3 regions of the Symbiobacterium turbinis genome follow, and region 2 is predicted to be linked to each of the others. Evidence: a T-box and tRNA genes for the amino acid it is inferred to sense, from the RefSeq annotation. Region 2 holds a T-box; the other regions hold tRNA genes.

Region 1 (3,268 bases), 600 kb from region 2:
CTGGAGACGGAGATGGGGCTGCTGACGATTCGGGGTGAGGATCTGCAGATCAAGCAGCTGGACCTGGAGAAGGGCGAGTTCGAGATCGAGGGCTTTGTCTCGGGCCTGCAGTACGCCAGCCCGCGGCAGCGGAGCGGCCGACAGCCGCGCGGCCGGTCATTCCTGGAGCGGCTGCTCAGGTAGCGGATGGGCACGGGCAGTCGGGGCGAGGGGGCGGTCCGGTGCTGCGGATGGAGCTTCAGTTCTACGCGCTCTTCATGACGGTGCTCAGCGGCATCGGGGTCGGCCTGCTGTTCGACCTGCTCAGGGCGGTCAGGCGGTTCCTGCGCCCAGGGCCGCTGCTGGCGGCCCTGGGGGATCTGCTTTTCTGGGGCGCGGCCACGGCGATGGTCGGCACCGGCCTGTTCCTGGGCAACTGGGGCGAGTACCGGCTCTATGTGCTGGTCGGCCTCCTGATCGGCCTGTTGCTCTACTACGCGCTCGCGAGTCCGACCGTGCTCTGGCTGGCCGACGGCCTCCTGCGCGCGGTGGCCTGGGCGCTCCACCTGCTCTGGGAGCTGTTTCTCCGGCTGCTCTGGCTCCCGCTGCTGGCCCTGGCGGGGCTGCTGCAGCGCGGGGCGCAGTGGTCCGGATCCTGGCTGGCCCGGCAGCTCCGGGGGCCGTACCGCTGGCTGCGGCTCCACTATCTGCTTACCAAACGGCGCGTCCGGCGCGCGCTCAGGCGCTGGCTGCGGGGGCAAAGAAAATGAAGTTTCGGCCCTTCGAGCAGGAGTTTCCCGTTTGTCGAAGAAGGTAATAAGAACGTACACAGCTTGTACCCAGGTTGTACTCAGGTTGTACACAGGGCTATCCACAGGTTGTGCATAACTGGTAGCCAGGGGCTGACGCGGCAGTGAACATCGAAATCCGCGGAGCAGAACGGCTGAGCTTCCGGGAGCGGCAGGTTGTGGTGCTGAAAGAGATGGGCTGGAGCAACGAGCAGGTCGCCAGGCGCCTCTCGCTCGCAGCCAGCACCGTCGCGACCTTGTACAACCGGGCGAAGGCCAAGGGCTACCAGGTGGTCATTGTTCTGCCGGGCGACAGTCTGGGGCTGTTTGACAGCGCCGACAGGGAGGAAGAAGAATGAGGACTCCCCATAGGCGGAGGGCGGATTCGGCGGCGACCGCGTCACAGCCAGGCCGGCGCGTCAGGGGAAATCCCCTGCGGTGGCACTGGCTGACCGGCGCGCTGATCACCGCGGTCGGAGCAGTCCTCTCGTTCGCGGCGCTGGAGCTCTACGAGGCAAAGGTGGAACTGCAGCAGGCCCTGCAGGTGCAGGCGCAGGTGGAGGCCGAGCTGAAAGCGCTGCAGGAGAAGAAGCAGCGGCTGTCGGAGACGCTGGAGCGGGTCACCAGCGACGAGTCAATGGAGCTGAAGGCGAAGCAGCTGGGGTTTACCTGGCCGGATGAACAGGTCTATCAAACGGTCATTCCCGGAATGAACTGAGCCAGGGCGTCGGTTCGGCGCCCTGTTTCCGCGCTGTCAGGAGATGGTCGGTTGAAATCGGCTGCCGGCACGTGCTAAGATGAACTGACGCGATCTGGCCCGAGTGGCGGAATGGCAGACGCACGGGACTTAAAATCCTGGGGCCGCCGCGGCCGTGCGGGTTCGAGTCCCGCCTCGGGCACCAGATGAGAGAAGGGCTGCAGGGTATTGTCCCTGCAGCCCGTCTGCGTGTCTGGTGCGGCCTTACCTATTGCCCGATAGCACAAAATAACTAATGCTGCTAATTCTACAAGTCAGCTAGAGAAACGCCGCTAACTATCGTAAAATGTGGTTCGTACGACGCACAGATGGACGGTCTTTCCAGTCGGACGGCCGTCTCTCTTGTGTATGCGCCACCGCAGCAACGATCACTGAGGGAGGCATACTTCTCTATGGGGCTCAACACTCGGCTCAGGAGCGGTTCAAGTCTACTCTTGTCATCGCTGCTCATCATGGTCTTCATTCTGTCCCTGGGGGGGCTCGGGTTTTTCGCGCTCCAACACGTCCGCGGCGAACTAAATGAAGTGGACCGGCAGCGGGAACTGGCCGGGATCGCGCAGGAGGTGCATGCGGAGCTGCTGCGCGAGGCCGGGGCCATGCGGGAGTATTTCCTGTCTGGAGACGAGCGGCACCTCGCTTGGGCGCAGGAGGCCCGCACCCGACTGACGGGATGGCTGGACGACCTCGCCGAACTGGCCACCGCCGAATCGACCCGGACGCGCATCGAACAGATGCGGAAGGACCTCGACAAGTACCATGCTGCCGCAGGCGCCCTGCCGACCCGGGCGGGTCTGCAGGCGGATGCCTCTGCCTGGCGGGACGAGCTGGCGCCCGCCCTGGAGACGATCAGCGCGCACAGCGCAGAGCTCGTTTCGGAGATGCAGCGCGATGCAGCGAACCGCGTGACGGCCGCAGAGGGCAGAGCCGCTCAGCTGCAGCTGGCCCTCCTGGTCCTGCTCGCGATCGGTCTGCTCGGCATCCTGATCGTGTCTCTGCTGACCGCCCGCACTACGAAAACCGGGATGCAGCGGCTGGCGAATGCCGCGCGGCAGATTGCCGCCGGGAACCTGGTCACCGAACGCCTGGAGGCGGGAACCGGCGGTGCGGTCGGCGACATTGCGAGGGCGATGGGCGAGATGACGGCAAACCTGCGCGAGTTGCTGCAGCAGATCAGCCAGGGCGTGGAGACGGTCATGGATGCCTCGGAACAGCTCTCCGCCGCCTCTGACGCTGCGGCCCAGGCCGCGACCAGCTCTGCGCAGGCGATCACGCAGGTCGCCGCGGGCAGCTCTGAGCAGGCCAGGGGAACCGCCGAGGCCAGGGCGCTGATGGATCAGCTCCGCGACTCCATCCGGCAGATCGCCGAAGGGGCCGGTCAGACGGCTGAAAGCGTCCAGAGCGCCGACACGCTTGTGAAGCAAATGGCCGCCAGTCTGGAGGAGATGGCGACTACGGCTACCGGCACAGCGGACCGTGGCATCAAGGCCGTTGAGCGGACACAGGCCGGGGTGGACGTTGTCGCGCGCACCCTCAGCGAGCTTGAGGAGATCGGCGACATGGTGGAGGCAGCGGCCGAACGCATCAAGCAGCTGGATCATATCTCCGGTCAGATCGGCGCGATCACGGAGGCCATTTCGGGCATTGCAGACCAGACCAACCTGCTCGCCCTGAACGCGGCCATCGAGGCGGCCCGCGCCGGAGCGCACGGCCGGGGGTTTGCCGTCGTGGCGGAAGAGGTGCGCAA
Region 2 (3,268 bases):
GGGCGAAGGGCTCGTCGACCTTCACCAGCCCCATGTCCCGCAGCACCTTGGTGAAGAACCGGGAGTAGAGCAGGTGGAGCACGGCGTGCTCGACGCCGCCGACGTACTGGTCCACCGGCATCCAGTAGTCCACGTCCTCCTGGTTCCACGCCTTCTCGGCGTTGTTGGCGTCGGTGTACCGCAGGTAGTACCAGGAGGAGCAGACGAAGGTGTCCATCGTGTCGGTTTCCCGCCGGGCGGGGCCGCCGCACTGCGGGCAGACGGTGTTGACGAAGCCCTCGTGCCTGGCCAGCGGCGAACCGCCCTGGCCGCTGAAGTCCAGGTCGTCGGGCAGCCGCACCGGCAGCTCGCTCTCCGGCACGGGCACCGTATCGCACTTCTCGCAGTAGACGATGGGGATCGGCGCGCCCCAGCCCCGCTGGCGGCTGATCAGCCAGTCGCGCAACCGGTACGTGACCGTCTTCTCGCCGAAGCCCTGCTCCTCGGCGTAGGCGGCCACCTTGGCGATGCCCTCCAGGTTCGGGGTGCCGTCGAAGGGGCCGGAATTGACCATGACGCCGGGGTCCACGTACGCCTCGGTCATCTCCTCGGCCTTCAGGGTGCCCTCGGGGTTCTGGATGACCACCTTGATCGGCAGCCCGTACTTCTTCGCGAACTCGAAGTCGCGCTGGTCGTGGGCCGGCACGGCCATCACCGCGCCGGTGCCGTAATCCATCAGCACGTAGTTGGCGATCCAGAGCTGCACCTTGTCGCCGTTGAACGGGTTGATGACATCCAGGCCCGTGTAGAGGCCTTCCTTCTCCGTGTCCTCCGCCGTACGGGCGATCTCGGTCAGGTGCTTCATCTTCTCCTGGAAGGCCCGGATGGCGGCCACCCGGTCCTCGGGGATCAGGCCGGAGGTGCAGATCTTCTCCACGATCGGGTGCTCCGGCGCGACGACCATGAAGGTGACGCCGTAGATCGTGTCCGGGCGGGTCGTGAAGATGGGGATCTTGTCGCCCGTGGCCTCCAGCGTGAAATCGACCTTTGCGCCCTCCGAGCGGCCGATCCAGTGGTCCTGCATGACCCGCACCTGGTCGGGCCAACCGCCCTCCAGCAGCTTCAGGTCGTCCAGCAGTTCGTCGGCGTACTGAGTGATCCGGAAGAACCACTGGGAGAGATCCTTCTTGGTGACCTCAGAGTCGCAGCGCCAGCACCGGCCGCCCTCCACCTGCTCGTTGGCCAGCACGGTCTGGCAGGAGGGGCACCAGTTGACCGGGGCGGTCTTCTTGTAGGCCAGCCCCTTCTTGTAGAACTGCAGGAAGAGCCACTGGGTCCACTTGTAGTAGTCCTCGCGGTAGGTGTAGACGGCCCGCGACCAGTCGTAGGAGTAGCCCAGCTGCTTCAGCTGCTCCGTCATCTCGGCGATGTTCTCCCGTGTCCAGACCGCCGGGTTGGCGCCGTGCTGGATCGCGGCGTTCTCCGCCGGCATGCCGAAGGAGTCGAAGCCGATGGGGTGCAGCACGTTATACCCCTTCATGCGCCGGTAGCGCGCGATGACGTCGACGATGGTGTAGTTGCGCACGTGGCCCATGTGCAGCTTGCCCGACGGGTACGGGAACATGGCCAGCGCGTAATACTTGGGCCGGCTCGGATCCCGCTCCACCCTGTAGATGTCCGCTTCCTCCCACCGGCGCTGCCACCGGGGTTCTGCCTCGCGAAAATCAAAGCGTTCCTCTGCCATGATGCGGCTGGACCTCCTCTGCCTCAGACGGGGCTCAGAAAACCAGAAGGCTCCCGTCCCCCGTGAAGGGACGAGAGCCAGTGCTCCCGCGGTACCACCCTGCTTGGTCCGGCGCAAACCGGACCCGCCTCTGCCGGCTGTAACGGGCCGATCCCGGTACGGGCTGTGCGCTGAGGTCCACCTCGGCGGTTCACCCATACGGCTCAGGGGCGAGATTCGCCAGCCACCCGCTGCCGCCTCGCACCGCCCGGCGGCTCTCTGAGAGCGTTGAACCGGCTACTGCTCCCCGTCATGGCCTCTGTTGCTTGCGTGAATCGTCCTTTATTATCGCAAGCCCTGAGGCCGAAGTCAAGCAAAACCTGTGCGGCTACCTCTTCTTCTGTTCGGCCCGCAGCGCCGTCACGATGAAGAAGGTGAGTCCGCCCCACAGCAGTGCGGCGCCGAAGACGATCATGGCGACCGAACCCGGCAGCAGACCGGCCTGCGGCATGGCTAGCCCACCTCCCCGCCCGTCAGGTCAAGCTGCTGCGAGCGCCACTGCATGAACAACGCGGTGCCGAACATGGCAATCGCCACCGCCCAGCCAAAGAGGATCAGGGCACTGGTCGGGTACCCGGCGTACGGCTCCCGGAACTCGCTGACGAAGTTGGACAGGATGTTGTAGCCCAGAAGCGCCGGGGTGACGAACTTCACCAGCACGTCCCACCACAGGCCCACCCGGATGTCGGAGGTGAGGTTCACGTGCTCCCGGATCCTTGCCGTGCCCATGATGTAGCCCAGCACAATGGCCTCCACCAGGCCGAGGATGGCGATGGCGTAGCTGCCGACGAAGTGGTCGACGATGTCGAGGATGTGCACGCCGGCGCCTGTGGCAAAGAGAGCGCTGAAGGCGAAGCCGATGAGGGCGAACCAGCCCAGCAGCTTCCGGCGGTTCACGCCGAACCGGTCGATGACCGCCGAGGCGAAGGATTCCATCTGCGAGATGGAGGACGAGATGCCGGCCAGGAGCAGCGCGGCGAAAAACAGAATCCCGAAGAGCGACTGCAGCCAGGCGGGGCCGGGCAGCATCGAGATGGCCTTCGGGAAGGCGACGAAGGCCACGCCGGGGCCCGCCACGGCCATCTCCTCGAACGGCACGCCGGCCCTGACCGCGGCGTAGCCCAGGGTAGAGAAGACCGCCAGACCGGCCATAAAGTCGAAGGATGAGTTGGAGAAGACGGTGATGAAGGCGTTGTTGGCGAGGTCGGAGTCCTGGGGCAGGTAGCTGGCATAGGCGATCATCACGCCCACGGCCAGGGTGGTGGAGAAGAAGACCTGGCTGTAGGCAGCCACCCAGACGCCGGGGTCCATGATCTTGCTGAAGTCCGGGTTGAGGAAGTAGTTCAGGCCGTAGGTGGCCCCCGGCAGCGTGACGCCGCGGATGACGAAGATGACCATGGCCACAATGAGGAAAGGCGTCATGACCTTGCAGGCCTTCTCGATGCCGCCGGAAATGCCCTGGGCAGAGATGTAGTAGTTCGCGAACCAGACCACCGCGACGGCGGC
Region 3 (3,268 bases), 520 kb from region 2:
TCGCGCTCCTCCGCGAGCGCCGCGATACGCTCAGCCGTCTCGGCGAGCTGGCTGGCCACATCCTTCTCCTGCACCGCCAGCTGGGCGCCGTAGGCCGACAGCTCGCTGTTCACCAGCGCCACGGCCTCCTGGAAGTCATCTGCAGGAACGAAGATCTGCAACTCGACGGTGCCGATCCGCCCGTTCTCCTGTACCCGCCACTGGGCGAGCCGCATGCGCACCTGCTCGGCCTCGGCGCCGGGGTTGGCCACCGTCACCTCGGCCATGGCGGAAAACTGCGGCTCAGGCGGCAGTTCGCCCTGCTCCCCGGTCTCACCGGAAACTGAGGCGGTCGTCACGCCGCTGCCGGGCCGGGTGGGCCCCAGCGGTGTGGGCGGATCTGCGGGACCTTCTTCACCGGAAGCTGGCGGCAGGTCGGTCTCCCCCGCGCCGGGGGCGCCCGGCTCCGGCTGTTCGGTCAACGGATCATCCGACTGGTTATTCACTCCTCCGGTGCTAGACGGCGGCTGTTCTTCGGGACCGTTCACCGGATGATGCGGTTGTTCAGTGACGTCCGATGTGTCGGGCGGCGAAACCGTGCCCGGCACCTCTTCCGTGGCCACGTGATCGTCGGGTACAACCGCGACGGTATCCCCGTGTCGCGGCTCTGCCTGCGGTTCAGGCGGCGCCAACCGGTTCAGGCCGGCAACGCCGATGACCAGGGCTGCGGCTGCAGCCGCAGGAATCGCCCAGCGCCGGAAGGAAGGCAGCCGGGAGCGGCCCCGCCCCGCCCTGCGCGCCTTGGCGATGGGCGGATCCTCCGAGATCAGGCGCTGGTGAAGTTCTGCGTGAAACGTGGCAGGAAGCTCAACCTCATCCAGGGAAGCGACCAGTGCAACCGTCTGCCGGAGGGCGTCCACTTCCGCCGCGCACCAATGGCACCGCCGGAGGTGCCGCTCCACGCGCAGCAACTCTCCGCCGGACAGCTCCTGATCGATGTACGCGGACAGGAGCGGACGAACTCCGTCACAGTTCATGGGCTTTTCCCCTCCTAGGGCTGTAGACGACTTTCGGCGACAAAAGTTCCAGGCTCATGAACTTTTCTTTGAGGGCGCCCCGCGCCCGGCTGAGCCGGGACTTCACCGTACCCAGGTTGAGGTCAAGCGCCTCTGCGATTTCATTGTATGAGTACCCCAGCAGCTCCCTCATCACCAGAACGACCCTGTACTCCTCGTCAAGCTGCAGGATGCTCTCCTGAACCGCACGCCGCAGTTCCACCCGCTCCAGGGCCTGCTCGGGCCCGTCCGAGGGATCTGCGATCTGCCGGGATACCTCGCCGTCTTCCATTTCGACGGTCTGGTCGAGGTAGGTGACCTTCTGCCGCTTGCGCCGGCGCAATTCGTCCAGACACGCATTGTTCACAATGCGGTACAGCCAGGTGGCAAAGGAGGAGTCGCCCCGGAAGTCGGCCAACGAACTATATGCGCGAATGAAGGCTTCCTGGGCGACATCTGAGGCGTCTTCGTGATTGCCGGTCAGCCGGAAGGCGATATTGTACACCGTCTTCTCGTGCTGGCTGATCAGCTTCTCAAACGCCTCAACGTCCCCCCGTTTGGCCCTCTCTACCAGGAGTTCGTCGAGGGATTTGGACACCAACTTCACTCCTCCCCCTGTGCGGGGCAATGTTCCAAACGCTGTCGTGGGGCACGAAGTTCCAACCCAATACTATAACGTGCACACTGTTTATACTGCAAACGCCGCAGGGTACAGGTGCACACCTGCGAGGATACTTCGGTAAACGCATCACGTTTCCCTGCGCGCAGGGCTTCTGTGGCACGATTCGCCAACCGTCTGTTCTTGCCAGCCAGTCACGCAATGTGCTATCATAACGAAGCACTCAAGCCGAAGTGGTGGAATGGCAGACGCGCTCGACTCAAAATCGAGTGGGGTAACCCCCCGTGCGGGTTCGAGTCCCGCCTTCGGCACCAGCTTGCAGGCGGGCTGTAGGGTTTTCCCCCTACAGCCCGCTTCGCCTATGTATATGCCGCGCCGGACCTTTCGTGCGGTGACGGTCTATCAGGTCCGGACCGTAGATCAAAACATATCCACACAAATGCCTTGGATACTGGTACACTCAAGACATGGTCCCTGTATACCATTCAGGGGCCTCCCGCTCGCCTGAGATGGAGGGATAGAGGCATGGCACGCATTCTGGTCGCGGACGACGACCTTGACATCGCACGACTGGTCGCCTTCCAGCTGAAGCACAGCGGCTATGAAGTGACCCTGGCGCACGACGGCTCAGAGGCCCTGGCCCGCGCCCGGGAGACGTCGCCCGACCTTATTCTTCTTGACTGGATGATGCCAGGGATGGACGGTCTGGAGTGCCTCACGGCCCTGAAGGGCGACCCGGCCACGCGCGGCATCCCCGTCGTGCTCATGACCGCCCGGGCCCAGCAGGCCGACGTGCAGGCCGGGATCGCGGCCGGCGCCGCGGCCTACCTGGTCAAGCCCTTCGAGTTGGATCACCTGATCCGCACGGTCAAGGAGGCGGTCGGATGAGCCAGTCGCCTTACCGCTGGGATACCGGATTGCGGCTGCGCGTCTTCGGCCTGCTGCTCTTCCTGCTCTCCCTGCTGGTGGGGCTGGGGCTTATCCTGACCTTCACCTTCACCCAGCTCAACAACTTCCAGGAGCGCGCCCGGCTCACCCAGGAGAACGTGCGGCGCGCGGAGCAGGTGGCCACCCTGTACGCCGAACTGACGGCCGCCCTGCGGGGCTATCTGGTCACCGGCGACGAGGCCATGCTGGAGCCGTACGGCCCCAAGATGGATGACCTGCGCCTGCTGCTCTCGGAGCTGGAAGAGAGCGTGGCGGGCGACACCGAACAGGTCGGCCGGGTCCACCAACTGCAGCAGTTGATTGAGACCTGGCGCATCCAGGTGGCGGAGCCGGAGATCGCGATGATGCGGCAGGGGTCATCCGAGGTGGGCATCCTGCTCATGAACGACGGCGTCAGCTACACCGAGCGGATCAACAAGTACCGGGACGACTTCATCCATGCGGAGACGGTGCGCATGGATCAGGACGTGGCCAGGGCCAGACTGGCCTCTGACCAGGTGGTGCGCATCACGTGGCTGGCGATCTCGCTGGCGGCGGCGCTGGCCCTGGGCGGCTTCCTGGTGTTCGCCCGGGGCGTCACCCGCTCCACGGCCGCCCTGGCCGATGCAGCCAACCGGATCTCCCAGGGCGAGCGCGGCGTGGTGCTGGAAGCGCCCCTGGATGGCGA

The links. A T-box is a leader RNA that pairs with one kind of tRNA and senses whether it is charged. The one in region 2 lies ahead of leuS (leucine--tRNA ligase), so its partner is inferred to be a tRNA-Leu.
Region 1: it encodes a tRNA-Leu, which carries the amino acid that the T-box ahead of leuS (leucine--tRNA ligase) is inferred to sense. The anticodon was not compared.
Region 3: it encodes a tRNA-Leu, which carries the amino acid that the T-box ahead of leuS (leucine--tRNA ligase) is inferred to sense. The anticodon was not compared.

What each region holds. Positions count from the first base shown of each region.
Region 1 is NZ_AP042433.1:2,775,566-2,778,833, reverse strand. It holds gene yabP (sporulation protein YabP) at 1-183, shown strand, start outside; gene yabQ (spore cortex biosynthesis protein YabQ) at 231-749, shown strand; gene ACZ45O_RS13390 (sigma factor-like helix-turn-helix DNA-binding protein) at 893-1,126, shown strand; gene ACZ45O_RS13385 (septum formation initiator family protein) at 1,123-1,485, shown strand; tRNA gene ACZ45O_RS13380 (tRNA-Leu) at 1,583-1,669, shown strand; gene ACZ45O_RS13375 (methyl-accepting chemotaxis protein) at 1,977-3,268, shown strand, end outside.
Region 2 is NZ_AP042433.1:3,371,355-3,374,622, reverse strand. It holds gene leuS (leucine--tRNA ligase) at 1-1,723, opposite strand, end outside; T-box leader at 1,787-2,025, opposite strand; gene ACZ45O_RS16315 (MetS family NSS transporter small subunit) at 2,091-2,213, opposite strand; gene ACZ45O_RS16310 (sodium-dependent transporter) at 2,216-3,268, opposite strand, start outside.
Region 3 is NZ_AP042433.1:94,495-97,762, reverse strand. It holds gene ACZ45O_RS00415 (anti-sigma factor) at 1-1,016, opposite strand, end outside; gene ACZ45O_RS00410 (RNA polymerase sigma factor) at 1,006-1,632, opposite strand; tRNA gene ACZ45O_RS00405 (tRNA-Leu) at 1,881-1,967, shown strand; gene ACZ45O_RS00400 (response regulator) at 2,179-2,541, shown strand; gene ACZ45O_RS00395 (ATP-binding protein) at 2,538-3,268, shown strand, end outside.